Regions from separate parts of the Paenibacillus sp. cl130 genome, predicted to be linked through region 1. Evidence: a T-box and tRNA genes for the amino acid it is inferred to sense, from the RefSeq annotation. Region 1 holds a T-box; the other holds one or more tRNA genes.
The links. The T-box of region 1 lies ahead of BM358_RS16885 (valine--tRNA ligase). A T-box ahead of a tRNA ligase gene usually reads a tRNA of that ligase, here a tRNA-Val.
Positions count from the first base shown of each region.

Region 2: it has a tRNA-Val gene. The T-box ahead of BM358_RS16885 (valine--tRNA ligase) is inferred to sense a tRNA for this amino acid. The anticodon was not compared.

Region 1 is NZ_FOYG01000006.1:19,145-34,099, forward strand. It holds gene BM358_RS16865 (DUF4321 domain-containing protein) at 1-141, opposite strand, end outside; gene BM358_RS16870 (SPOR domain-containing protein) at 263-1,483, opposite strand; gene murC (UDP-N-acetylmuramate--L-alanine ligase) at 1,651-3,030, opposite strand; gene BM358_RS16880 (bifunctional folylpolyglutamate synthase/dihydrofolate synthase) at 3,037-4,413, opposite strand; gene BM358_RS16885 (valine--tRNA ligase) at 4,450-7,116, opposite strand; T-box leader at 7,170-7,454, opposite strand; gene BM358_RS16890 (LysM peptidoglycan-binding domain-containing protein) at 7,526-8,857, opposite strand; gene BM358_RS16895 (RluA family pseudouridine synthase) at 8,984-9,898, opposite strand; gene hemL (glutamate-1-semialdehyde 2,1-aminomutase) at 9,895-11,199, opposite strand; gene hemB (porphobilinogen synthase) at 11,230-12,228, opposite strand; gene cobA (uroporphyrinogen-III C-methyltransferase) at 12,276-13,832, opposite strand; gene hemC (hydroxymethylbilane synthase) at 13,837-14,763, opposite strand; gene BM358_RS16920 (precorrin-2 dehydrogenase/sirohydrochlorin ferrochelatase family protein) at 14,765-14,955, opposite strand, start outside.
Region 2 is NZ_FOYG01000002.1:393,808-408,762, reverse strand. It holds gene BM358_RS08300 (ANTAR domain-containing response regulator) at 1-567, opposite strand, end outside; gene nirB (nitrite reductase large subunit NirB) at 1,013-3,445, shown strand; gene nirD (nitrite reductase small subunit NirD) at 3,458-3,787, shown strand; tRNA gene BM358_RS08285 (tRNA-Val) at 4,078-4,149, opposite strand; gene BM358_RS08280 (GNAT family N-acetyltransferase) at 4,291-4,734, shown strand; gene BM358_RS08275 (DUF3892 domain-containing protein) at 4,825-5,061, shown strand; gene BM358_RS08270 (MBL fold metallo-hydrolase) at 5,184-5,942, opposite strand; gene BM358_RS08265 (hypothetical protein) at 6,144-6,701, shown strand; gene BM358_RS08260 (DUF1292 domain-containing protein) at 6,781-7,086, shown strand; gene BM358_RS08255 (aminotransferase class I/II-fold pyridoxal phosphate-dependent enzyme) at 7,193-8,668, opposite strand; gene BM358_RS08250 (MFS transporter) at 8,856-10,139, shown strand; gene BM358_RS08245 (YktB family protein) at 10,165-10,797, opposite strand; gene BM358_RS08235 (hypothetical protein) at 11,077-11,676, shown strand; gene gndA (NADP-dependent phosphogluconate dehydrogenase) at 11,850-13,256, shown strand; gene BM358_RS08225 (rhodanese-like domain-containing protein) at 13,503-13,808, opposite strand; gene aroA (3-phosphoshikimate 1-carboxyvinyltransferase) at 14,078-14,955, shown strand, end outside.

The DNA.
Region 1 (14,955 bases):
CGCTCTCGGCGACCAAGATATCCTAGTGGGGTGGGTCAGAAAGGAAAGGAACTTGATCGATTGAAGGGCTTTGGCAATCCATGCACCCAAGAGCCAACCGAGCAACAAAAACAGTATAAGCATTCCTACATTTTTTTTCATCCTGATCTTCCCTCGCCATTTTTTGACACCTTCATTATTATACGGTGATTTGTACTGCAATACAAACAGAAATCCGGCATGGGGAACTATTTCCAGTTCCTTGCCGGAAAATATGGTTAGCTTATTGTTTTATGAATTGGATAAATTCCCTCTCACGCAAAACATATTCCATCATGGAGGATTGAATCTCCCAAATGTGTTCCTTGGCTGTGTTCTTGTTATATTCCCCAATTGCAGAGATCGCACTGTTCATCGCCTTTTCAAGTGAGGTTGCGGAGACAGCCGCTTCCTTCGAAAGCCCAGTGGGAAGTGCAGTGATATTTTGTGTCCACTGCTGATGCAGGTCGTTCAGCTCCTTCATGTCGGAGGCTGGCACCGTATTCGGACCTCCTTCTCCGAGCAAGGTTGAGGAAAGTCCGCTCAACTTACCCACCAATGAACTGCTTAACTGAAAAAAGCTAGTGAGTTTATCACCTTCGCCTCCGTAAGCTGCTTTTTCGAATCCAGGTAATTCAAGCTCACGAACATACAAATCGACTCCTTGTGTTTTCAACTGATTGCTGAGCAACTTGGCTTGCTCCCTATCCGGCGATATTCCTGCATATACCCGGTTTTGGTCCTCGGTATCCCCTCCTGCTGCAATGCCTGCCTTCAACAGTTCTTCTTTTGCTTGTAAGGCCCGTTCTGGAGTGCTGAAAACCCCATATTGCAGCAAATAGTAGGTTTGTGGAGGTACCTGAGCCTCTATGACAGTGACAGGGACAGAATTCTCTTTTGCAGATATTGCATCCACACCAACAGATTCTTTAAAGACCGGTACTGCCTCCTCTACTGAAGGATCTGATCCCGGGACCATGCCTCCTCCGTTAAACAGTAACAACATAATATATCCAAACATGCCTCCGGTCACCAGCGCGCTGGCTACAGAGCCAACCAGTTTCCATCTTGAAGGGTGGGGCGGACGCTTTCTGTACTCTTGGACAGAATGATAAGCTTCCTCATCCTCTTCCAGGCTATCTGGTAGAACTTCCGCATCTGACCAGGAAGCCGCCGAACGACCAAAGGGGTCATCCCATCCCTCTTGTACTCTTAATGTTGGAGCAAAACGCCGACTTGAAATGCGTTTGTTCAGATCCTCAGGCTCGTTGATCTCTGATTCTTGCGTAGCTACAGTATTTTTCTTCATTCCTCTGTTCCGTTCCGTTCCTTTATGCGAGTTATCAGTTTCACGCTGTTCGTTCGTAATCGACTCATTTTTGTACGGAAGCACCTGTAGCTTATCCTCCCGGCTTGTCTCCGGCAACTGTTGGTCGAACCGGAATGTCATCTTGGTCTTATTCATGGATGCACTCCCTCCTTGTCCCATACTTCCTCATAGTCTGTTGTATGAGTCAAGCTAAGAATATATGCCCCAGCATTACAAAAAAAGGGTATCCCGAAACACAGTCGTGTTCGGAATACCCTCGAATAAATGTAATTCATTGGCGTAACAGCTCATTTTTATACGTATTACACTTGCTGTCCGCGAAGATGGCGCGCTAACGCGTCACCTGCTTTCCAGATATCTCCAGCTCCCATCGTCAGCACAAGATCACCCGGCTGTAAGCGATCTTTCAACTCTTCGATCACAGCTTCTTTGGTCGGCAAATAGATTGCATTCGCATTGCTGTTTTGGACGATTAAATCCACGAGCTTGGAAGAATGCACGCCTTCAATCTGTTTTTCTCCCGCTGGTGAATAAATATCGGTAATTATGACTTCACTAGCCTCGCTAAACGCGCGGCTGAACGCATCGAGCAGGAAAAAGGTGCGGCTATAGCGTTGCGGCTGGAATACAGCAATAATACGTTTGCCAGTCGCTCTCGCTGCGCTAATCGTAGCCTCAATCTCTGTTGGGTGATGCGCATAGTCATCAATAATCAGTATGTCATTGCTTTCACCTAGTACTTGAAAACGACGCTTCGCGCCGTGAAATTCCACAATTGTCGCAGCGATTTGATCGAATGGAATCCCTGCTTCCAAACATGAAATCACAGTCGCCATCGCATTATACATGTTATGTTTACCCGGCACTGATAGTTCGATCGTTCCGAGTGCTGTTCCCTTGCGGCTCATAGTGAAGCTTAATCGACGGTCACCTAATTGGATATCTGTCGCCATATAATCCGCTTCATGCTCCACTCCATAAGTAATGACCCGAGTCTGGAGTTGAGGCAGCATTTCCCGGATGTTCTGATCATCTGCGCATACAATAGCCGCCCCATCCGGTCGAATTTGACTCAAAAACTGTACATAGGCACTTTTCAGACGATTAAAGTCGCCATCGTAATTTTCCAAATGATCCGCTTCAATATTGGTTACGATGCCTTGCCAAGGATGATATTGCAGGAAAGAACCATCACTCTCATCCGCCTCAGCAACGACAAACTCGCTTTTACCTGCTTTGGCATTCGTTCCCAAATTCGTGATTTCGCCGCCAATAATATACGTTGGATCAACGTTACATCTCTCCATAACCAGAGCGATCATGGAAGAGGTTGTCGTTTTACCGTGCGCACCCGCAACAGCTATTCCCTTACGTTCGTTAAGCAAGCGAGCCAGCATCTGCGAACGGTGCAGAGTTGGAATATTCAATTCCTCCGCTGCCACCCGCTCCACATTGTCACGTGACAATGCTGTTGAATAGACGACGATATCCGCGCCTGCAATATGCTCAGGCGTGTGTCCAATATATATTTTTGCGCCTTTTGCCGCCAGTTTTTCTGTCAGCTCTTGTGATGCCACATCTGAGCCAGTCACGGTATAACCCATCTCCAGCATGACCCGAGCAATCGCGCTCATCCCGTAGCCGCCGATACCGATAAAATGAACATGTTCCGAAGTAATCAACAAATTTCACCAACCTTTTTCCGAATCGGTTTGATACATAAGGGTAGCCCGTACATCCGCAATAAGGTACAGCGTGCCGGACACCACCCCCAGATCTTCCGCTTCCGTATGTGACTGAAGCAGGCCAAGAGCCTTTTTCCAGTCACCTTCTACAATTATTTTTAAATCCGTTTTGGCATAAGACGGCCGCAGCTTCTCCACGAGATGAGCCAATTCAGCGGCATTCATTTTGCGGCGAAAATCGGGCTCGGTCAGGATAAGCGTATCCACTAGTGGCAGTATATGCTGCAAGTATGCTTCATGATGCTTGTTTGACAGCATCCCCATCATTAAAACCAATTTTTTGTACGAATACACTTGAGGAAGACTCTTGGCCAGCGTCTGTGCTCCTTCTGGATTATGAGCTCCATCAAGGACAATCCTCGGCGAGGTACTGACTTGTTCGAGACGCCCTGCCCAGGCAGTTTGCCTAAAGCCCTCCAGCAGTTCTGCATCATCCAACACAAAAGCCATATACTGACGTAGGACCTCAAGTGCCATCATAGCTCCTGCCGCATTAGAACATTGGTGCTCGCCTAACAACGTGATGTCAATTTCCATATGTCGGAAGGGCCCCGCGAATGAAAAGGTCTGAGCTGTTTCATCCCCATTTAGCCGTTCATACGTAAACTGTTCTCCTGCCAGGTACAAGGTAGCTCCTTGCTTTGCCGCCGTTTCACGTATGACCTGAATAGCCTCGGGTTGGGAAACACAGCTGACGACAGGTACACCTGGTTTGATGATACCAGCCTTTTCCCTTGCAATCTGTTCGAGCGTATCTCCCAAAATATCCGTATGATCATAGCCGACATTCGTAATAACCGAGACGATTGGACTCACGATATTAGTTACATCCATCCTTCCCCCGAGACCTGTCTCCCATACCACAACATCTGGGAAAGATACCGTAGCATAGTATAAAATAGCCAACGCTGTCGATACCTCAAACATCGTAGGTGATCCCAATTCACTATCTGCGATTTCTTTCACCAACGGATACAAGCGATTGGCAAGCAAAACCAGCGTTTCATCGGGAATATCGGTCCCATTGAATTGAAAACGGTTCGTAAATCGGGTGATGTACGGAGATGTAAAAGTTCCGACATCGTACCCACATTTCAGTAGCACAGAGGTCAGAAAGGCACAAGTCGAGCCTTTACCGTTGGTTCCCGCAATATGCACAAACTTCAGATGTCGTTGCGGATCACCCAACTTACTCATTAGCTGTTCAATTCGTTCCAATCCGGGTCTGATGCCAAACGGAATCAAGCCGTTAATCCATTCCACTGCTTCATCATAGCTTTGTAAAGGAGCCGTATCTCCGCCCCTGATCGTATCTGACATCCTCTTCACCTTCAGGTCATTTTATTGTGAGTGAAATTATCCCTTGAGTTCTTCAATACGTGCGATAACTTTAGCGCGCTTATCTGAGTAATCGGCTTGCTTGGCCTTTTCTTCCTCGATGACTTTAGCTGGTGCCTTCGCCACAAAGCCTTGGTTAGATAACTTTTTCTCCACGCGCTCCACTTCACTGTTCAAATGCTGAAGTTCTTTTTCCAGTCTGCTAATTTCCTGGGCAATATCAAGCAGTCCGGCCAGCGGCAGGTATAGCTCTGCGCCGCTAACTATAGATGTCATCGCTTTATCTGGAACGGTGAATTCTAATCCTGCGTCGAATTCAGACGTATTACAGAATCTACGTACATATTCCCCATTGCGGTTAATGATATCGAGAACGGCTTGATCGCCGGGTTTTATGAGTAATTCAATTTTCTTACTCATCGGCACGTTGACTTCAGCGCGGATATTGCGTACAGCGCGAATTACGTCGATCAGCAAATTCATTTCAGCGACTGCATCCTTATCCTCAAAAGCCGGATCATAAACAGGCCAAGCGGCCAGTGTAATCGTTTCTCCCTCATGCGGGAGATGCTGCCATATTTCCTCAGAGATAAACGGCATGAACGGATGAATCATGCGCAGCGTCCGATCCAATACATATGCAAGTACGGATTGCGTTTTCTTTTTCGCCTCTGCATTGTCGCCATATAGGGAAAGCTTCGCAAACTCAATGTACCAGTCGCACAAATCATCCCAAATAAAGTTATACAGAAGGCGGCCTGTCTCGCCAAATTCATAAGCATCTATTAGACGCGTGATGTCGCGTGAAGTTTCGTTTAGACGATGCAGGATCCAACGATCAGCGGTGCTCAAGTCACCAGTAATGTCTATATCTGCCGAAGTGACGCCTTCCAGATTCATCAGCGCAAAGCGTGACGCATTCCAGATTTTATTGGCAAAGTTACGGGCCTGCTCCACCCGCTCCCAGCGGAAACGAAGGTCTTGCCCAGGCGTGCTACTGGTGGAAATCATATAACGCATGGCATCGGTACCATATTGGTCAATCACGTCGAGCGGATCAACACCGTTGCCGAGGGATTTGGACATTTTTCTACCGTCCGCATCACGAACCAACCCGTGCATAAGTACGTCCTTGAACGGAATCTCTTCCGTAAACTCCAGCGCGGTAAAAATCATACGCGATACCCAGAAATAAATAATGTCATAGCCTGTAACCAAGACATTAGTCGGATAGTAGCGTTTGAGGTCCTCTGTCTGCTCAGGCCAGCCCAGTGTCGAAAACGGCCACAAAGCCGAGCTGAACCAGGTATCCAGCACATCCTCATCCTGTTTTAGCTTTCTGCCAGCGTACTCAGGCAAAGTTGTAGGGTCCTCCGCCGATACAATAACTTCTCCGGTTTCCTCATCGTACCAAGCCGGAATACGGTGCCCCCACCATAATTGACGGGAAATACACCAGTCACGCACATTTTCAATCCAATGCAGATAAGTACGTTCAAAGCGATCCGGTACAAAGTTTACCCCGTTGCCAGCCTTCTGCACTTCAATCGCTTTAGCTGCCAGAGGCTTCATTTCCACAAACCATTGTGTGGACAGATAAGGTTCTACAACTACACCTGTACGCTCACTGTGGCCTACTTGGTGTACGTGCTCTTCAATACGAATCAGTACGCCTTGCTCTTTCAGATCAGCGACGATTTGCTTACGGCAATCGCTACGATCAAGGCCCTGATATTTGCCTGCTTCGGCATTCATCGTTCCCGTTTCGTCCATCACCGTAATTTGTGGCAGCTGGTGACGTTGTCCCATTTCAAAGTCATTCGGGTCGTGAGCCGGTGTAATTTTAACCGCGCCGCTACCGAAATCTTTATCAACGTAGTCATCCGCAATGACCGGAATTTCCCGTCCGATGATTGGGAGCACAAGCGTTTTGCCAATCATTTGCTTGTAGCGTTCATCTTCCGGGTGTACAGCTACTGCTGTATCGCCCAGCATCGTTTCAGGACGTGTAGTAGCTACCGTAATAAATCCGCTACCGTCTTTCAGTGGATATTGCAGGTGATACAGATTTCCGTTCACCTCTTTGTATTCCACCTCAATGTCCGATAATGCAGTACGTGCAGCGGGGTCCCAGTTAATGATGCGTTTACCGCGATAAATCAGACCCTTCTTGTACAGTGTAACGAATACCTCGCGTACCGCTTGGGACAGTCCCTCATCCAACGTAAAACGTTCACGAGAATAATCGAGAGAGAAACCCATCTTTTCCCATTGATTATGGATATTATCCAGATAAAGTTCCTTCCACTCCCACACTTTCTCCAAAAACTTCTCGCGGCCCAAATCATAACGTGTCAGGCCTTCTTCACGCAGCTTTTGCTCTACCTTTGTTTGGGTAGCAATACCCGCATGGTCTGCCCCTGGCAGCCACAAGGCATCATAACCCTGCATCCGCTTGGCGCGAATAATAATATCCTGCAAAGTAAAGTCAAGAGCATGTCCAATATGCAACATACCTGTAACATTCGGTGGTGGAATAACGATTGTAAAAGGCTCTGCCTCCGGATGTTGCCCGGCGCGGAAATAGCCCTTTTCCATCCACGTTTTGTACCATTTTTGTTCTGCTGATTTTGGATCGTACGTTGTTGGCATTTCCAAGGTTGTCTTGTTGTCTTGTTCTGACATATCAGGATACCTCCATGATTTTTCAATTGGCAAATAAAAAAAGCCCTTCATCCTCAAAGGACGAAAGGCTGTTCTCTCGCGGTACCACCTTTGTTTCACCCCTAGTGTATGTATCCACTGATCCATTACACATGGTGTGACACTTTATGCAGATAACGGTTGCGGACCGGCCTTATTCTACCGTGAACCTCTTATCTTCCGTAGGAATTAAATGAGGAACCGTTCAAACAGGCGACTCCCGGGTGACTTCGGCCAGTAGCTTCCTGCGGAACCTCACAGCGCTGCAATTCCACTCTCTGAAGGGCTTGCTGCCTACTCTTCCCGATCTCAGTCTTTCAATAACTATACCACATCATACATTTCCCATTGACTATAGTCAACACCCGCTGTGCATTTTTCAGCAACCGGATCAAGGGATGTACAATACCTGTCCTTCTTCCACATGATGCTCCGCCAATCTGTTATACAGTTGAAGCTCACGTGTGCTGAGCTGATAACGGTCCGCTATGGTTTCCAGTGTATCCTCGCGCTGTACAATGCATAAGCGCACCTTGCGAAAAGGTGTTTCATCTTGTGTATGAAAAAAAAGGTTCTTCCACTTGGCATTCTCCCGCTCTTCTTCGGCTTTCTGATCCTGATCCTGCGGCTCCTGCTCCAATTGCTGCTGGTATTCGGCTTCCTTCACCGAACGGCTGGATTGGAGCAATGATGAGTAGACAACCGGGTCTGGCTCGTCTGCCCCTTCATCCTTTTTACTGTTAAGCGCCACACGCATCTCTGGCTTATCCTCAGTAAAGGTGTCATGGGCCTCGTGGTTCACCTGTTCTGACGCTTCAGGCCTGAAGTCGAAGTTATCTACTTGACTCGCCTCCAACTGTGGCTCCAGATAGACCTCGGACTCCGTGGCAGGATGCGGTTCATTCAACAAAGGGTCATATACTACATTGGGAGATGCGGAAGATAATTTAGGTTCATTCCCCCCTGTCCATGCTTCCTCTTGCTGAAATCCCCACACTTCCGGAGACCCATGCTCATGCTTGACCTCGGGAGAGCTGTCTTCAACTGCTTTACCCGTCCAAGGCTCATAGAACCGGTTAGAATCTACTGCCGACTCATAAGCTTGCTGTTCCGACGATGCCTTCTGTTCTCCATGGCCCTCAGACAGCTGTTCCCATGAAACAGACTCCTGTTGTGCTGGCACTCTGTAGGAGGTTTCAGGGTCTGTAACGTAATCGGAGGTCGAGTCATTGGCAGAATAGGCCTCTGCATGGCGATGCTCCCCATCGGCGGTATGGGATTGAACCGGATGCTCAGGTGCATGCACTACGGTGAATTCCTCATCCAGCCAGACCGCCGTCTCCTCCGCGTGCGAGCTTTCCACGCCATGCAAAGAAAGAACACCTGTAATGTTTAGACTACGTAAAGAGAGCAGGTCCACATCAAAATTTTCAATCTCGACAGAGATATCTTCCAATCTCCCTACGCGGTTTAGCGGAATGGTAATTTCCACAGGGATCAAATGATGAAGCTCGCTCGTAATCTGTTCAGGTGTGCGGTACACGCCCTCCAGCAGCAAATGCCCTCGCAAAGCGGCATGGTCGCCGTGGGTTACAACCTGAATGCGTGGCAGAAGCTCAATTTCCTCCAACTCAGCAATCCCGGCAGCTTCCTCCGTCAAATGAATGCGTTCATAAATATCAAAACGCAAGCCTTGCGGCTGATCATTCTGTTGTTTGTTCAAGGATGGCATCCTCCTTTGGGCAGTCTCCGCACATCCTCTGACTTCTGGTCAGGCGCACGGAAACTCCATATTGCAAACCGTTTCTAGGTTCAAGTATATGCGCCAAAATAGAAGGCATGCCATCTTTTATAGCTGTTTGTGCAGCTTTTGAAAATCATCCGGCCAAGCATCCTCCACCGTAATTGTTTCGCCACTCAGCGGATGACAGAAGGTAAGACGCTCTCCGTGCAGCGCCTGCCTGCAAAAATCAGTAGCCCGACCCCCGTATAATACATCCCCAAGCAACGGGTAGCCAGCATGACTAAGATGTACGCGAATCTGGTGCGTCCGGCCTGTCTCCAGCGTCAGATATACGAGACTCACTGCACTTGAACCGCTTCCCCATACTTCCCCGAGTTCAATATGGGTAACCGCCTTCTGCCCAGTCGGAGATACACGACGGCGCTGCTTATGATGCCTGTCCTTGCCAATCGGCCAATCCAACGTTCGCAGTGATGGAGGTACTTTCCCTCGTACCAAAGCTACATACCTGCGGCCGATATCCTTAGCTCTCATTTGCTTGTCCAGCTTAAGCAATGCAAATTCATTTTTGGCATATAGCACTGGGCCCGTCGTATCCACATCCAGGCGATGTACATGCCGTACCGCCGCATGTATGCCATTCATCTCATAGTAGGATGCGACAGCATGATCCAACGTCAGCGGACCATCCTGCACAGCGCCGTCCGGATGTACTGCCATACCTGCTGGTTTATGCACTACCAGGCAAAAATCATCTTCATACAGTACCTTTAAATCATACCAACGAGGGGTGATGCCAAGGTTCATTACAGGAAAAAGGGCCAGCCGCAGCCGGTCCCCTGTAAGTTCAATCTCTTTTTCATGACGCAGTCTGCGCCACAGCTTTTCCGGTAATTCCAAACGATTCAGCAACCACTGATCTACAGCATCAGCGCTGTTTTTTTCCCCGTCTGTGACTTCCCGTCCTGGAGTGACCTCCAGCCACGGTCCTCTTCTTTTCCAGCCACCTTGCCAGCTCATAGACGTTTGAGCGCGCGATAGTTCGCCTCAATGGTGGCATCAATATCCTCTACCGTATGCACGCCCGACACAAACATACCCTCAAATTGAGATGGTGCCACACTAACTCCCTCATTCACCATTTCAGTAAAGTAACGGCGGAAGTGGTCCTGATTACTCGTTTTAGCTGTGTCAAAATTGACAACCTTTTCTTCTGTAAAAAATGGACAAACCATAGAACCCACGCGATTGATCGTGACAGGGATACCCAGCTCGCTCGCATTACGTTCGAATCCGGCTTGAAGCCTTGCTGCCCGCTCTTCCAGACGATCGTATACTTCTGGCGTCAGCAATTTAAGTGTCGAATAACCTGCTGCCATAGCCAGCGGATTTCCGCTAAGCGTACCCGCTTGATATATTGGTCCCGATGGAGCAATCTGCTCCAGAATATCGCGACGTCCGCCGTAAGCACCTACAGGGAGTCCACCACCAATCACTTTACCCAGACAGGTAAGATCCGGCGTCACACCAAAGCGACCTTGAGCCGAATGAAGTCCAACCCGGAATCCAGTCATTACTTCATCAAAAATCAGCAGACTTCCGTACTGCTGGGTTACCTCACGCAAACCTTCCAAAAATCCAGGCTGTGGCGGTACAACGCCCATATTGCCTGCTACTGGCTCGACAATAATTGCGGCAATCTCTTCGCCAAATTTCTCAAAAGCTAGCTTCACCGAAGCCAAATCATTATAAGGGACGGTGATTGTATGGGTGGCCACGACTTCAGGTACACCCGGACTATCGGGCAAGCCTAAGGTCGCAACACCAGAGCCTGCTTTAATCAGCAAGCTGTCCGCATGACCGTGATATGATCCCTCAAATTTAAGAATTTTACTACGGCTCGTAAATCCGCGTGCGAGTCGAATCGCACTCATAGTCGCCTCAGTTCCGGAGTTAACCATACGTACAATATCCATGGAAGGAACACGTTCACAAACGAGCTTGGCCATTTCAGTTTCTGCCAACGTTGGTGCGCCGAAGCTGGTTCCTTTTACAACAGCAGCCTGTAAAGCTTTAACCACTTCGGGATGTGCATGCCCCATAATAAGCGGTCCCCATGAACATACATAGTCTAAATAGGATTGACCATCAATATCATATACGCGCGATCCTTCGCCATGGTCGATATATACAGGTGTAATCCCAACAGATTTAAAAGCCCGTACCGGGCTGTTTACGCCACCCGGAATGTATTGTTTTGCCTCATCGAAGGCTACTTTGGAGTTCGTATCCTTGCGCACTGTTCGTTGTTCATCGATCAATCTTACCACTCCTATCTTCTGAAAATAGACTTATTGCTTCAACCATCTTGCCGCATCCTTGGCCGAATAGGTAATAATCATATCTGCACCCGCACGCTTCATGCTTGTCAAAATCTCTAGCACCATTGCTTTTTCATCAATCCAGCCTTGAAGAGCTGCTGCCTTGACCATGGCATATTCACCACTAACGTTGTAAGCCACCATAGGCAGATCAAATTGATCCTTAATCGTGCGCATCACGTCCAGGTAAGAAAGAGAAGGCTTCACCATCAGCATATCCGCACCCTCCAGCACATCAGATTCCGCTTCTCGCAATGCTTCACGTGCATTAGCAGGATCCATCTGATAGGATTTACGGTCACCAAACTGCGGTGCAGAATCAGCAGCTTCCCGGAAAGGACCATAAAAAGCAGACGCATATTTGACGGAATACGACATAATCGGAATATGTGAAAAGCCTTCTAGATCCAGCCCCTGCCGAATCGCCTGTACAAAACCGTCCATCATATTAGATGGCGCGATAATATCCGCACCAGCTCTGGCCTGAGAAACGGCTGTACGTACCAGCACCTCCAGAGATTCATCATTCAATACTTCACCGCATACCTCACCATCATGCTCATGCATGTGTACCATACCGCAGTGTCCATGGTCCGTAAACTCACACAAACAAGTATCAGCCACAACCAGCAGTTCGGGATAACGAGACTTGATCAAACGAGTTGCTTCCTGAACAATACCATCGTCCACAAAAGCCGAAGTCCCTACACTGTCTTTTGTTTCCGGTATGCCAAACAGGAGCACGGCGGGAATGCCAAGCTCACTAATCTCTTTCAGTTCTTCCTCCAGCCGATCCAGAGAAAAACGGTATACACCTGGCATAGAGCTAATTTCCTGTTTCACTCCAGTGCCAAATGTTACGTAAATCGGTTGGATAAAATCAGCGGGATTCAATACCGTCTCACGCACCATACTGCGGATTGCAGCTGACTGGCGCAAACGACGATGTCTAGTAAAAGGAACACTCATGAATACAAACCTCCATTTTTTATACATTCATTAGCAAAAACAAAAAATTATAATGTCATAAGAGTACTTGATCGTTTCCAGTCACATAACGATTGAATCAGACTTTCAATGGTTGCCTTCTCTGACATAAAACTCACAGTCAAACCGGCTTGGGTAGCTGTCTCACCGGTCAAAGGACCGATCACAGCAATCGTAACTCCCTCCAGCAGCGACAACGGATCATGGATCCCCATTTGTCTGAGCGCTTCCAGAAAAAAGGTGACGGTTGAGGAACTCGTAAACGTAATCGCGTGAATGGCACGTTCCTCAAGCAGCTTGAGGAGCTCGTCATCCTGTGTGTTGGCTGCCAGCACCGTTTGATACAAATCAGCCTCGGTCACATGAAGGCCCATCTCCCTCAGCTTTTCTGGCAGCCACGACCGAGCTAGATCACCCCTTGGGAGAAATACATTCTGCCCTGCCTGCAAATCCTGCTCAAACCCTTCGAGCAAGCCCTCTGCCTGAAAAGGGCCTTCGATCTGTTCTGCTGCAATTCCGTGCGTCCGAAGCGCGGCTGCTGTAGCCGGTCCGACTGCGGCAATACGCGCTTTGAACAACGCGCGTACGTCCTTGCCCTGTTCCTTTAAGTGCGTGAAAAAGTATTCCACTCCATTAACGCTGGTAAAAAACACCCAATCATATTCAGGCAGTCGTGCAAATGCCTCTTTAATTTCCTGTTTGGTTGGCTCGTCCATAGGGGCGACAGTCTGAATAACTGGAAATTCATAAGGCTCGCCACCAAGCTCTTCAATCCGGTGAACCAGACTGCTGGCCTGCGCACGCGCGCGAGTAACTAAAATCCGCTTGCCAAACAAAGGCATGTCCTCAGCCCATTTTAACTGTTCACGTTGATTGACCACTTCTCCGACAACGATGACGGCGGGAGGCTGAAAATTCGCGGCCTTCACCTTAGCTTCAATATCCGCCAGCGTACCCACCAGCGTATCCTGCTCGGCGCGGGTCCCCCAACGGATCAAGGCAACAGGAGTATCTGACGGCTTGCCGTGTTTTATGAGCTGTTCACTGATATAGCCGATCTTTGCTACACCCATCATAAAGATCAGTGTGCCCGTTGCGTTCGTCACTTTATCCCAATGAATACTTTTGTCGAGTTTATCCGGACTTTCATGACCTGTAATGATAGAAAGCGATGAGGCCATATCTCGGTGTGTGACTGGAATGCCCGCATAGGCGGGCACACTGATCGCTGATGTGATGCCGGGTATAATTTCATAGGAAATACCGTGTTTACGCAATAGCCCGGCTTCCTCGCCGACTCGTCCAAATATAGTGGGGTCTCCCCCTTTAAGACGAACAACTGTTTTGCCCTCCAAGGCCAAATCCACCAGCAGCTGATTAATTTCCTCTTGCTTCATGGTGTGACGATCTGGCAACTTGCCGACATATATTTTTTGGGCACCTGGCTTCATCAGTCCCAAGAGGCGTGGGCTTGCCAATCTGTCGTACACAATGACATCGCCCAATTGAATGCATTCCCAACCCTTGACCGTAATTAATCTTGCGTCTCCGGGTCCTGCACCTACCAAATATACTTTTCCTGCCATGCTATCATCCCCTCACCTGCGCCAGAATCTGTTCCGCTCCTTTGGCTATCAAACTGGCCGCCACCGCTTCTCCCAGCTTTTGCGGATCATTTCCCTGGAGCGTTTCCTTCAAAATAACCTCGCCATCTGGCGATCCTACCATGCCCGTGAGGCTGATTTCTTGACCAGCCCAGACCGCATGAGCCCCGATCGGCACTTGACATCCCCCATTTAACACGCCCAGAAAGGTTCGTTCTGCCGCAACGGTAGCTGAGGTATCCCGGTCGTTGTAAAGGCGCAGCAAGGCCAATAGCTCTTCGTCGCTCGCACGACATTCAATACCCAGCGCTCCCTGCCCAACCGCCGGCAAACAGTCTTCTTCCGGTATATAGGACGTAATTCGCTCTTTCCAGCCCATCCGATGCAAGCCTGCTGCCGCCAAAATGATAGCGTCAAAACCTTCCGTCTCCAGCTTTTTCAGACGGGAATCAATATTACCACGCACAGGCTCCAATTGTAGATCAGGTCGCATGGACTTGATTTGACTGGCTCTGCGCAGGCTGCTCGTGCCCACCTTTGCCCCTTGAGGCAAATCCTCCAGGCTCTTGGCGCCCAATGTGATCAGGCAATCACGTGGATCCTCACGGCGCGGCACAGCGCCGTTGACAAGCCCTTCCGGTAATTCGGAAGGCATATCCTTCATACTATGTACTGCCATATCAATCTCACCAGCCAGCATGGCCTGTTCAATTTCTTTGACAAAAAGCCCTTTGCCACCCACTTTGGACAAGGTTACATCCAATATTCGATCACCCTTGGTCAGGATTTTCTTCACGACAAATTGCAAATCCATTCCATGCTCCGCGCACAGCGCGTTCAAATCTTCAATGACATGCCCGGTCTGAGTTAACGCCAGCGCACTCTGTCTGCTGCCTACCACAATTGTTCGCATGTTATTCCTCCTGATTTTGCGCAATCCATAGGTCTATTTCTTTTTCGGTCCAAGCCATAAATTCATGACGGCGTATTTGATCCAAAATTCCGCTACTCGCCAAGCGCCTCAGTAGTTTGGTCCTTTGCTGTGGAGAACTTATCTTATGTTTGATGATCTGTCGCATATCGTGCATGAAATCCAGATATGGCT
Region 2 (14,955 bases), on a different contig from region 1:
GATGGCCACATCAACGATACGTTTGCGTTCGTTCATTGCTTTTTTGCGTAGCACATCATATGCTTCCGCTTCCGGGATACCGTTTACTTCCCCAAGTATTCCTTTCGCCATATCAATCCATTTGCGTTCTTCCAGCCGAGCGGTCAGTTGCTTGCGTTCACTTTGCCAGTGCTGGCGTTCAAAAAAGCGTTTGGCGCTAAAATGAAGAGCCCAATTCAGCTCATGGGCTGCCATAGAAGGGGTTAGAATGCCATCGACAGTGACATCAGCTTCACAGGCCTCTGTCGATGATAGCGCTGATTCTGCGCTGCACCACCAGAGCAATGGGATCGCTTTGGCTTGCTCCAGCCTGCCACTCCATATGCTGATAGTGCCGACAGGTATGTTTAGTACCGCCGCGTCTGCATTAAGAATTAGCTGTTTGATTTCAGATTCATTGCGGCAGGGCAGGGTTAGGTATCCGTTGGACTCTAAAAGGTGCTCAGGTCCTGCCTGCCATGAGGAAACGGCGTGTGTCTGCTCAGATACATAGTCAGAATGTAAGTGAATTACCAACAAGGAACGCAAGCGGGCTCCTCCTCTCTGTAACATGAAGGGTAGTTAGCGATGGGGATAGTAATCATTGATAACAAATATGACATAAGATTTTGTCTGCCTGCTTATTTTTTTCATCATCATCAAGCTAAAACGGACTTTTAAACCATTTTGGCGTGTTTTGGACTGAAAATCAATCCTAATTTTGTAGGGGAGTGATATTTTATACGTCATAGATATGTTACATGGTGATAAAATATAATTTTTATAAGTTTATGCGTAAGGAATGTTGACATATCATTTGAAGCATTATATATTAGCTACAATACTTTTTAATTCCATACTCTGATGGATACAACGGCGTATTCGATGAAACGGCAATGGAGCCTGTTTTCTCATGTGGAGGGATATTTTGAATCCCCATATGTGAAGCAGGCTTTTTATGTTTTGAGGATACAAATGGAAGGGAAGTGACCTGATGAACGATATCCAAAAGTTAGTGTTGATCGGCAACGGAATGGCGGGGATACGCACTCTCGAACATTTGCTGAAGCTTGCACCAGGTAGCTATGAGATTACGGTATTCGGGGCCGAGCCCCATCCAAACTATAACCGGATCATGCTGTCCTCCGTTCTGGCGGGAGGGGCTGGTTTGCAGGATATTGTCATTAACGACTGGAGTTGGTATGAAGACAACAATATTCGATTGTATACCGATGATCCTGTCACAGCCATCAATACGGAAAAGCAGCAGGTGACGTCGCGCTCCGGCGTATGCATCTCTTATGATTTGTTGTTGTTGGCAACAGGTTCTAAAGCCTTTATTCTGCCGCTTCCAGGGGCCGACAAGGAGGGTGTTATCGGTTTTAGGGATATTCGTGACTGTGAAACGATGATGGAGACGGCAAAGACGCACAAAAAAGCAGCTGTTATCGGCGGCGGATTGCTTGGGCTAGAGGCAGCTAGGGGGCTGCTTAACTTGGGGATGGACGTCACAGTTATTCATATTAACGGATATATTATGGATCGGCAGCTGGATGAGGCTGCTTCCCTTATGCTCCGGCGCGAGCTGGAGGAGCAGGGAATGACTTTTCTGGTCAATAAGCGAACGGCGGCTATTACGGGCCGTCGTCGCGTGGAAGGATTGAAATTTGCCGATGGCAGTGAGCTGGAAGCAGACTTGATCGTTATGGCGGTAGGCATCAGACCAGACATTGAACTGGCGGTGTCGGCGGGAATTCCTGTAAACCGTGGCATCATCGTAAATGATTACATGGAAACGAATGTCCCTGGCATATACGCCGTTGGCGAATGTGCAGAACACCAGGGAATCACTTACGGACTGGTAGCTCCATTATATGAGCAGGGTGGTGTGCTGGCTCAGCGGCTCGCGGGAATGGAGACTCCCGGCTACAGTGGTTCCGTCACTTCTACAAGGTTGAAGGTATCGGGTGTCGACGTGTTTTCAGCAGGGCATTACAAGGATGAACCGGGAACACGTTCCCTGCGGTATCAGGATGATATTGGCGGCGTCTACAAAAAAATCGTGATCAAGGACGAAAAACTGATCGGAGCCGTTCTGTTTGGGGATACGTCTGACGGAGCCATGCTGTTTTCTTTGATCAAAAGTGGCGGGTCGGTGGTTGGCCGAGAGAAAGAGTTATTACTTGGCTTCAATCCCGGTCAACCTGAAGCTAGTGGCGCCATGATGCTGGAGCAGATGCCTGATGACGAAATTGTATGCGGATGTAATGGTGTATCCAAGGGTGACATTGGAGAGGCGGTTGCGGCTGGCTGCCGGAGTGTCGGGGAGATTAAGGCATGTACGAAGGCATCGGCATCATGTGGCGGCTGCAAGCCATTAGTGGAGGGACTCTTACAGCTATACGCAGGCGCAGAAGCCGGAGAAACGCTGAAAGAGGGGATTTGTAGTTGTACGACGCTTGACCGGGAAGCGATCATTGATGGCATTCGGGAGATGGGATTGAAGAGCGTCAAAGAAGTGATGAATGTGCTGGGATGGAACGAACCGGAAGGTTGCACGAAATGTCGGCCGGCCCTCAATTATTATCTAGGTATGGTATGGCCGATGGATTATGAGGATGAGAAGGAATCCAGATTCACGAATGAACGGTACCATGCCAATATACAGAAAGATGGCACCTATTCTGTCGTGCCCCGCATTTATGGAGGAGTTACTTCACCTGCCGATCTGAAGAAAATTGCTGCTGTCGCAGAAAAATACAATGTGCCTCTGGTTAAATTTACGGGTGGCCAACGTCTTGACCTGCTTGGTGTGAAAAAGGAGGATTTGCCGGGGATCTGGGCCGAGTTGGATATGCCGTCTGGATATGCCTATGGAAAGACGCTGCGAACGGTTAAGACGTGCGTAGGTAACACCTTTTGCCGCTTTGGCACTCAGGATGCTATGGGTATGGGCATTCGGTTGGAAAAGGCATTTGAACGGCTGAATGCGCCATCCAAAGTCAAACTGGCTGTATCTGGTTGCCCGCGTAACTGCGCTGAAGCGACGATAAAGGATTTAGGCGTCGTTGCTATTGACGGTGGCTGGGGGATCTACGTTGGAGGTAACGGCGGTATTAAGGTTCGGGCAGCTGAACTGCTTTGTACCGTTAAAACCGAGGATGAAGTAATGGAATGGACCGGTGCCTATCTGCAGTATTATCGCGAGCAGGCCAATTGGAACGAACGCACAGCCCATTGGGTGGAACGGGTCGGAGTTGAATCCGTCAAACAGGCACTCGCGAATGCAGAGACGAGGAAACAACTGGTGACCAGAATTGAAGAGACGTTAAGCACGACGACTGATCCGTGGCACGAAATTATTCACAACGAAGAGCTGCGCAAAAATTTTGTACAGTTGCCGGAACTTAAGGCAGTAACGGAATAGGGGGCTGACAAAATGGAGACCAATACGACAACCAACAGAGTCAGAATAGCTGATCTGAACGAAATTGACCGACGTGGAGCAAGGACAGTTCGCATTCATAATACAGAGATAGCTGTATTCCGTCTGAGCGATGGCAGCGTGCATGCGCTTGAGAATCGTTGTCCGCACAAAGGGGGGCGGTTATCCGAAGGAATGATATGTGGCTCAGCGGTCCATTGTCCGCTCCATGACTGGAAAGTTGACCTTTCCACTGGCCGGGTGCAAGAGCCGGATACTGGATGTGTGACTGCTTACCCCACGGAGATTGATAGTGAGAGCGGGGCGGTTTATATCGTAATCTAAGAGTTCTATACGTATTGTGCTGATGGTTCTGCTTTTTTTCTTCTATATAATAGAAGGATCAAGGTGAAAGGCTTTGTTGAAGAAGTGGTGTTGTTAAAGTGCAATGATCTGAGTATACAGAAAAGTCGACCCTATTTTTTCGGGCGGCTTTTTTATCTTATATGTATGATTTAAATTAAAAAATAGGTTATTGCTAAATCTTAGTCAATGACCTATCTTCTTTTCTCAGGATAACTCGCTTTATCTCTAGACAAATAAAAAAAGCCTTGAGAATCAAGGCTTTTGACGAATAGGACGGATGGGGATCGAACCCATGACCCTTACCCTGTCAAGATAATGCTCTCCCGCTGAGCTACCGTCCTGCGGTTACTAGATAATATCATGTATTAACCATATATGTAAAGTGAAAAAATAGAAGTCAGCCTGTACTTCATGACCATTTATATATATAATTCGAATTTAGCGAGTTTGCAATTTGGAATTAATGATAGGGGGAACAGATGATGGCCGCAGAAATTATAAGTGTAACAACAGAGGAACAGCTACAGGAGGCAATATCGATCCGTACCAAAGTGTTTGTCGAAGAGCAAAAGGTTCCTCTTGATTTAGAAATTGACCATTATGACAAGCTGGGAGATACGGCCCATCATTTGCTAATTTGTGAACATGGTGAAATGGTGGCCACTGGTCGATTGACATACTATGAGGAAGATACAGCTAAAATGCAACGTATTGCCGTTCTCAAGGAGCATCGTGCGGCAGGCTATGGACGTGTATTACTGCTAGCACTGGAGGAACGTGCACGTGAATTGGGGTTAAGATACTCGCTGCTAGATGCCCAATGTCAAGCCGAGAAGTTTTACGAAAAGCTCGGTTATGAGACGATCTCCGATGAACCTTTTGACGATGCGGGAATAACGCATGTACGTATGCGCAAAAAGTTGTAGTCGACAGCGTAAGGTGCATACAAATCTGTACAATGTGCATGCTAGTAAAAGTTCCTCCACTATAATACTATGGATAAGGAGCGATACAGTATGGCTGATACAGAACGAGAGCAAATTACAGCAGTACGTAAAGACGGGGATGGCGACCTTACGTCTTTTCAGACATCTACTGGTCGGGTTTTAGATTATAACCAAGCATTGAACGAGATTGAGGCAGGCTCAATTGCAGGCGTTAACGTTTTCAAGGCCAAGGATGGAAGCAAACGAATTCGGGGAGATGCCGATGGAGATCCATCTAATAACCTGGATCAACTGCCATTGTTCTGACCTTAACTCGCAACATTAGAATGCAAGTTCATCATTATATTCAAGAACAGCAAGCCGCCTGGCTATCCTTTGTAGGAAAGCCAGGCGGCTTTTTGTTAATTGTTCAAACTGTATTTAGCATGCTACTCTGCACGTTCCAACTCTGTAAGTTGATATACTCGTTGCTGCTCTAGAAAGGACATGACTCCTGCCTTCTCCCTGAATTGTTCCATATCATCACTATAGTGCATCAGATGAATCCGCTCTTGAAGAGATGGCGCCAAGCTTAGCAGCTCGTCCAACGTCGTATGGACTTCTCCAGCGCCTTGTAATTGAACCTCATGCAGAATACCCCGACATCCTCGTTCATGCACCAGATGATGAAGCAAATCAGGGTCAAAAACCATATCTGCACTATAAAAAAGGCGGTCATTAATGAATATGGAATAACTGTTTTTACCCGGAATATGCCTTGTAGGGATTAGCTCCACCTGGATACCCGATACTAATGTAGTGGGTACACCAGGCGTTATTACGTTTACCTCGAATACATCTTCAAGCTTGTCAATCATACCTTGCTGTGACATTCCGCCCTTGAGCGTATGTTCCCACAAAGGGTGGATTAGTGGTTCGGCGATATAAAGTAGAGGCTTGCGACGATGGAGAATGTTCATTTGAAAACCGAATTCCTCCAAACCTCCGACATGATCTGCGTGAATATGTGTGATTAAAATTGCGCCAATATCAGGCAAAGGGACGCCCATTTGGTGTAATGCTAAAGAAGCGGTTGTACCGCAATCGATCAGCAGTTTGCCTTCTCCGCTGTCCAGCAGCGCGTTGTTGTTGTAATAATGCTTGGCAAAGGCACTGCCTGTGCCAAGCATTTGTATCGTTAGGCTCATTATGGATTATCCCTCCGGACTTTGTGTACTAGGACATTCTACAGTCGTATTTTATCACCTATGCTGCTGGAACTAAAGATTTGGCTCCTTATGTAAAAACTTTGGACAATTTGTGAAACACAGCGCAACTTGTGCGGCTGAGCTAGGTATAAATGTACGACAGAAGGTTTTAAACAGATAACGATGGAGGGATTAGTAGTGATGAAATGGAGAAAAGTGATGGCCCTAGTGATGGCCTTTTCAATAATGGGAGGGACCGCCATTTCGGCGGAATCCGCCAAGGACCAAGTGCAGTTGATTATTAATGGAGAAGTGTCAAAAGATGGCGCAGTTGTCATTGATGGGAAAACCTATGTGCCCATCCGTGATTTTAACGGACTTGTAAATTTTGATCCATCCGGTGGAAAAGTTGTTTTCGACCAGCCTAACGTGCATATGTTCCTGTTCAAGGGAGATACGGTGTTTGGTAACGTGAATAAAGGCAATAAAGTGAAATTTAATGTATTCAGTCAAATTGATACCTTGAAAACAGATATCTCCGGAGTGAAGGTAGCGATCACCGACCCTTCAGGCAACGTGAAGGATATTCAGTCTCAAGATATCAAAGGAGCGCAAAAGGATAACTTCTGGTTCCGTACGAACGACTTTACGTATGATTTCAAAACAGCAGGGAATTACCGGGTTGGTTTCTACATTAAAGAGAGCAAAGACGGCAGCTATACCCTGGTGTCCGAAAAAGTCATTACAGCGATAAATTAGGCATACCACAAATTGACCTGCACCCTTGATCATGTTACGATACGGGGGAAAATAAAACAATTTGAAGGTAGGTATTTCCATGAGTGATCACAAACATGAACACGGTGAAGCCTGCAACCACGATCATGACCACGAACATGAAGAAATGGTTCTTACGCTAACTGATGAAAATGGTAAAGATGTAGAAATGGTGCTTGTAGAGACCTTTGACGTAGAAGATCACGTTTATGCTCTTCTGCTTGAGCGAGGCAATCCCGAAGCGGATGGCATTATTCTTCGTATGGAAGAAGAAAACGAAGAAATGGTGCTTTACAATATTGAGGACGAAGATGAGTGGAAACGTGTAGAAGCCGCATATAGCGAGCTTGTTGCCCAATACGAATAGAATTGGATGTAGCAGCTGCATAGCTCTTCAAGAAAAAAGCCCCCAAATGGGGGCTTTTTTTGTTGGCTATCAACATATTTTGTAAGCATGTGTTGACAGTTCAATATTATGAAATAGCGTCAGTCTCGACGATAACCTTCACCTGATGTACTGTTCGGTCCTCAGGTCCTTTAACAGGCAGGCCTACTTCTACATGATCAACAATATAATCAATATTGTCCTGCGAAATAACTTCTCCTGGCAGTAAGATCGGAATACCAGGTGGATACACATAAATGAATTCTGCAATAATGCGGCCAGCAGATTCCTTGAAAGGCACGATTTCCGTATCTCCATAAAAAGCGTCTCTTGGAATGAGGGAGAGCTGAGGGATATCCGGTATCTTTACAACCAGCTCATGCTCCTGACCTGTGGAATAGTGCAGAGAAGCCAGCTCACGCAGAGCTTTCAACAAAATTTCAATTTCCTCTTTGGTATCACCAGGGGTCACCAAACAGAGAATATTGTACATATCGCTAAGCTCAACCTCGATATTGTAGTGATCTCTCAGCCAATTTTCCACATCGTATCCGGTAAGACCTAAATGGCGGATATGAACCGTAATTTTGGTTGGATCATAATCGTAGGTAGCTTCCGTGCCGAGAATTTCACTACCAAAGCAATATAGTCCTTCAATCTTGTTAACCTCTGAGCGGCAATATTCAGCCAAATCAAGGGCGCGTTGTGCTATTTCATGACCGTTAAGTGCCAGGTTGCGTCGGGATGTGTCCAAGGAAGCCAACAGGAGATACGAAGTGGATGTCGTTGTCAGCATACTGAAAATCGTTTGTACACGTTGTGGGTTAACGTATCCGTTTTTCGTATTTACATTCAAGATCGAGCTTTGTGTCAAGGAACCGCCCAGCTTGTGGACACTTGTAGCTGACATGTCTGCTCCCGCCTCCATGGCGGACATCGGTAGATCAGGATGAAAATGAATCAGTACCCCGTGAGCCTCATCGACCAGGACCGGCACATTATAGCTGTGAGCGAGATCTACAATTTCTTTTAAGTCGGCGCACACACCGTAATATGTCGGGTTGATAACAAGGACGCCCTTGGCGTCAGGGTGGCGTTCCAATGCCCGGCGTACGGACTTGGTTGTAACCCCGTGGTGAATACCGAGATTTTCATCACTGACTGGAGAAATGAATACTGGTTTTGCACCAGCAAAGATAATGGCAGACATTATAGATTTGTGTACGTTTCTGGGTACAATAATTTTATCACCTGGCAAGCAAATGGACATAATCATGGTGATGATGGCTCCGCTTGTCCCCTGTACACTGTAGTAAGTATAATCTGCTCCGAAGGCATCTGCTGCAAGCTTTTGGGCTTCTTCGATGACACCTGTTGGTTGATGCAGATCGTCCAATGGAGCGATGTTGATCATATCTATGGAAAAGGCATTATCCCCCATAAATTCGCGAAATTCCGGATCTGCTCCGACTCCCTTTTTATGACCTGGGATGTGAAATTGAACCGGGTTGCTCTGAGCGTGCTTCTTCAAAGCAGTAAAAAGCGGGGTGTTGCTTTGATTCATTAGTGTTGTCACAACCTTTCGTGCAGGATTTCGACAATCCTGTGCAAGTGATAATAGAACAAAATTGAGTATAGCAGTTTGAAGTAGGAATGCAAGCGATTGAGGGCGCATTTATTTGCGAAAGAGTGGAGTAGGCGGAGAACCCGGTCTTTATAGCCAAAAAACGAAGGTGGAGGATGTGGATTAGATGTGGCAAAAAGGACGAAAAGAAGCTCCGCAGCGGCTGTGGACTCCTTTTTTTAGCAAATTGTGGGTTTTGGTATTTCTAGTCGAATTTATGAAAGGATCTCTTCTGGTATCCATCCTTCCGGTATATATGGGAGAAACGCTTGGTTTGTCAGCCGGGATTATTGGTTTAGCCTTTTCACTTCAATATTTTGGAGACAATGCGTTCCGGGCACCGGCGGGCTGGATGGCTGAACGGCTTGGTTACCGTGGAACGATGTCGACCGCACTGTTGTTTACGCTTGTAGCTATTATTATGCTGAGCGTACTGTCAGAGCCCGTGTGGCTCGTCGTCGCGTGTCTGCTGCTCGGTCTGGGTACTTCTCCGCTCTGGCCTTGTGTTATGACCGGAACGACCGAAATGTCCGGGCCTAATAACAGCAATGGCGCGGCGATGGGCACACTGGAAATTGCGTCTATGGGCGGAACGGGATTGGGTCCGCTCATTATGAACTTCGCCATATCCCACTATGGGCATTCTTACGGCATGGTGTTCATGATTTTGATAGGATGCAGTGTTGTATTGTTGTTGGTTGCTCTCATGCTGCCAGGACCGAAAAGGTCTGCTAACAAAGGTGACCTCGAACAGAGCGCTCTAGTGTCGTCTGATGGGCACATAAAGCAGAAGCGGGGAGTTCTGAAAGGAATCCAGGAGACGATTGGCGTGCTCAAAACAAAGCTTAACGTCAATCCGTTAATTTACCCGGCGCTGTTTTTGCAGTCTTTTGTTATCGGTTTAATCAGCCCGGTACTGACGCTATACGCTCGGACGGACCTCGGGATTTCACCAAACCTGTACAGCGTCCTCCTGATTGCAGGCGGTGGGGTGACTGTGCTGGCACTGATCCCTTGCGGCAAGTTGGTCGACCGACTTGGAACGGAGTATTTTCTACATGTTGGTTTTTTGCTAGCCGGAATTACACTGTTTCTCTTTTCAATCGTTCGATCTATTCCGCTGGTGTTTGTATCCGTAGCGCTTATTGGTTTGGGATATGCGCTCATTTTGCCTGCATGGAACACATTTCTTGCCCGACTGATTCCGGAAAGCGAGCGAGCAACGGTATGGGGCTTTTTTTTAACACTTCAAGGCTCCGGCATGGTTATAGGCCCGCTCGTTTCAGGAGTGCTATGGGACCGTGCCGGACACACAGCACCATTTATCATCAGTGGGGTCGTGATGCTGCTCATGTTTGGCTGCCACCTGGCTCTGGCGCGTAATCCACGCAGGAAGACTGTGGAGGCCTGAACAGCACCTTGAAAAGCGGCGAGAGCTACTCTTTCGAGAAAGACATTCGGTACAGCGGCAGCAAATGCTCAAAGGTAGAACGCACAGCCTGTAATAATGCAGCCCCGTCGCTGGCGAGTGGATCTTCTCGGTCAATACGGATTCCACACATGACCTCCGCTTTTTTTACCTGTTGCAGCTTGTGGATGATCGTTTGAAAATCTTCATTATCCATGTGTTGTTGTTCTGTGCCTTCTGGAGCCATATGATCCATGGACCAGTAAAAATGATCCGGTAGGTTAAAACGTACATCACTCAGGTTGGCTTCGAGCGCCTGGGCAAATGTAGCTTTGCTCGGGCTTTCATAAATAATTGCGAAGATGACGAAAAGATGGGAAGCGAACATGCCTACCTCAAAATGCGGCAGCGCCTTGTATCCGCGCTTGTTTGCCGCCCAGGCAACCCAAGTATCTTTGGGGGGATTGACTTTGCGTCGTGCATGCTTGGCAACGTGAACGTGCATAGGCTCCCCACATAAGTCTGTCAGGAACGGGGCCAATTCCTCGCCAATTGCCTCCAGCTTGGGCCGAACCTGCTGAATCAGCACTTCCATACGAGGCTCCAACCCCGGTATTTCAAAAACATCGAAGTCCTTTGCAGTAAATCCACTAAATGTCATTCCTTTTCCTCCTGTAACTGGGTTAAGCCATGTCGTGTGGCGTAATATGTCCGATTATAGCATAATGCCGCCGGGCTTGGCCGACTTTAGACCAGGTTTGAAACAAGCATATAAGGCAAAAGTAGGATTGTGCGCTGTTACTCATAAAAATAGGTCAAATAACCAAGTACCCTTACATAAAATGAAGTATAAAATAGAGCAAGGGAAGATCAAGCGGGAAAGCCGCAGGCTTGCTGTAGCCGGACTTCTTGAATCGGACTTGAAAAAGGAGGGAATGCCGTGAACAAGGGCTGTGAGGTAGAATATTGCAATCTAGAGCTCCGGTTTAGCCGTCGGCATATCCATAATCTGATCAAGGATTTGATATCGGAAGGGTATTCGCTGTACTGGAGCGAGGATGAGTCGTACCTGGTTTTGTCGGTGAGAACCGGCCGCAAGCTGGTGAAGCTCCGTTTTCAACAGCTGCGTACAGGACACTACAAGTTGGCTGGAGATTATGTAATCCGCGATGCCAAGCTGGCTGAGTGGTTGGAGAAGCTGATTGGAAGCACCCGAGGTCATGCCATTGTCAAAAGAGTTAAGGATCATCATATTTTAGTAGAAAATATTTTGTTCGGTGAGGTTATTCGTCTGGTCGAGGTTACTGGCTTTAAGCAGCGTGTCATTTATCAGAAAGGACCGGTGCTGTCCGCACAGGAAATGGAGGATATGTACGCTTCCAATGAAGGGGAAACCCGGCTGCTGCTGCTCAAAATGGAAGTAGACGATGAATTGGAGAAACTGTTCACAGCGATGACAGACGGAGATAAGGCTAAAATCGGGAATTGCCATGAACGCCTGCAAACGCTATCCCACCAACTGTTGATGATGGAAGTGTAATACATCTGAACACCTCATGAAAATGGGGTGTTTTGATCTGTGAATAGACAGGGGTTCACTTCTTACACCAAAAACGTTAAAATAGAAGTGCACGTGTTCCGATTCACATAAAGTGTAATGCGGTAAAGCGGCGATGTAGAAGACAAAATATGTTGCAAAGGATGAGGAACCAGATGGCAAAACAGCAAATTGGTGTGATCGGCCTGGCGGTAATGGGTAAGAATTTAGCCCTTAATATTGAGAGCAGAGGCTTCACCGTCTCGGTTTTTAATCGCTCTCCAGAAAAAACGCACGATCTTATCAAAGAAGCAGAAGGTAAAAAACTGACGGGTACTTTCTCTATTGAAGAATTTGTGAACTCATTGGAGTCACCCCGTAAAATCCTGATCATGGTTCAAGCTGGTAAAGCTACAGATGCCACGATTGAACAGCTTGTGCCTCATCTGGACAAGGGCGACATTATTATAGACGGAGGCAATGCCTACTTCCCTGATACACAGCGCCGCAGCAAGGAGCTGGAGGAAAAAGGACTTCGCTTTATTGGTACAGGCGTATCCGGTGGTGAAGAAGGTGCCTTGAATGGTCCTGCTATTATGCCGGGTGGACAAGAAAGTGCCTATAAACTGGTAGAGCCAATTCTGACGGCAATCTCTGCTAAAGTGGAAGGCGACCCATGCTGTACATATATCGGTCCCGACGGTGCTGGTCACTATGTAAAAATGGTGCATAACGGTATCGAGTACGGCGACATGCAATTGATCGGTGAAGCTTATCACCTGTTAAAATCAGTCCTGAACGTGAATGCGGAAGAGCTTCATGAAATCTTCACGGAATGGAATAAAGGGGAACTGGACAGCTACCTGATCGAAATTACAGCTGACATCTTCTCCCAATACGATACTGAAACAGGCAAGCCAATGGTAGACGTTATCTTGGATGCTGCTGGTCAAAAAGGTACAGGTAAATGGACAAGCCAAAGCGCGCTGGATCTGGGTGTGCCATTGTCCATGATTACCGAATCCGTATTCTCCCGCTTCTTGTCTGCTATGAAAGACGAGCGCATTGCGGCAAGCAAAGTGCTGAGCGGTCCTAATGCTGAGTCCTTCAGCGGCGACAAAAAAGAATTTATCGAGAGCGTACGTAAAGCACTGTTTGCAAGTAAAATTGTGTCCTATGCTCAAGGTTTCGCTCAAATGCGTGCAGCTTCCGATGAATATGATTGGGATTTGAAATACGGAAAAATCGCTATGATCTTCCGCGGCGGTTGCATTATCCGCTCGCAATTCCTGCAAAACATCAAGGATGCATATGACCGCGACCCTGCCTTGAAAAACCTGTTACTGGATTCTTACTTCAAAAATGTAGTTGAAACGTATCAAGATGCATGGCGTCAAGTGATTTCCGTAGCTGTATCTCAAGGTATTCCAGTGCCTGGCTTCTCCAGCGCGCTTGCATACTATGACAGCTACCGCACTGAGCGTTTGCCAGCAAATCTGCTGCAAGCACAACGTGACTACTTTGGTGCCCATACGTTCAAACGTGTGGACAAAGAAGGCGTATTCCATCATCAATGGTTCTAATGAACGGACGGATATGCATGAATAGCATTATGTAATACAACGGAAGCTTTTTTGCCCTATGGGTAGAAGAAGCTTCCGTTTTTTAATTTTTAATTATGGATATCATTCTAGGGTAGTAGAGGATTGTGTAATCTTTTGAGGCTATGGTATGATAGGGACAGAATATTTTAATGCATTACCGCGTCTAAGCTTTGAGTTAAAACAAAAGAGACGGGAAGTTCTCGTCTCTTTTGTTAAGTAGGTTTTCTATTGCTCCTGTGACCATTGCAGCATGCCGCCGGTCATGTTAGTACAGCCTTCATAACCTAGCTGCTGTAGATATTCGCAGGCTCGTTCACTGCGATAACCGCTCCGGCAAATAAAGATAATTTCACCGGTGCGTTCAATTTCTTCAAGACGACCCGGAAGCTGTCCGAGCGGAATGTGCTTGGCACCTTCAATCATGCCTTCCGCTACTTCTTCCGCTTCGCGGACGTCGATTAATTGCAATTGCTCTCCTGCTTGCAGACGTGCGCGCAACTCAGAAGGTTCAATCAGGGCGATTTGCGTCATGGCCGGACCTCTTTTCTGATAAATAATGGGTGCTACGTATATTTTTGACGTGTGCAAAATGTCACACACACTCTATGTATGATAGCTAAGCTATCTCTAGGCTGTCAATCGGCTTAATCCTAAAGGCAGGTATAGATTAATTAGCCGACGGGATTCACTCGGGCGACCTAGATTAATATTTCTTATTTTTTGGGTGGAGAAATGAATGCTACAACTTGTATAATTAACGTAAAATAGGATGGTTTGAACCGAAAAGGAGCATGTACATTATGGATGTTATCGTTAGACCTACCCCTTCCTTGCAAGGAGAGATTGGGGCCCTGTCCTCCAAAAACTACACTACTCGTTATCTGCTCACTGCGGCACTTGCTGAGGGACAAAGTACCATTTATTATCCAGCCCATAGTGAAGACAGTGATGCTATGCGTCGTTGTATCGCCGATCTGGGTGCAGTACTGGAAGAGGATGATGAAAAAATAATTATTACAGGTTTTGGTAGCCATCCTCAAGCTGTGAAGGAATTGAATGTGGGAAACGCAGGAGCGGTGCTCCGTTTTTTGATGGGTATTGCATCTCTATGTCCGGATGTTACATTTGTTAATACATATCCCGACTCATTGGGTAAGAGACCACATGATGATCTAATCGATGCACTGGGGCAACTGGGTGTGAAAGTAGATCATCGTGAAGGTAAGTTGCCAATTCGTATTCAGGGTGGTCAGGCGAAAGGCGGTAAAATTCAGGTGTCCGGCTCGGTTAGCTCACAATATTTGAGCGCCTTGCTATTCCTTACGCCTTTACTAGAGGAAGACAGTGAAATCGAAGTGCTGCATGATTTGAAATCCAAGGTGGTCATTGGGCAGACCCTGGAGGTATTGCAAGAGGCTGGTATTATCATTCATGCAAGCGATGATTACATGTCTTTCCGTGTCCCGGGGCGGCAATCCTATCAGCCACGTACGTATACTGTACAGGGAGACTATCCAGGGAGTGCAGCGGTGCTAGCGGCTGCTGCAGTAACGAATTCTGATGTTACCATTCATCGTCTTAAAGAGCAGAGCAAACAGGGAGAACGCGCTATCGTAGATGTGTTGCGTATGATGGAAGTGCCACTGACACATGAGAACGATACCGTTGTCGTGAAGGG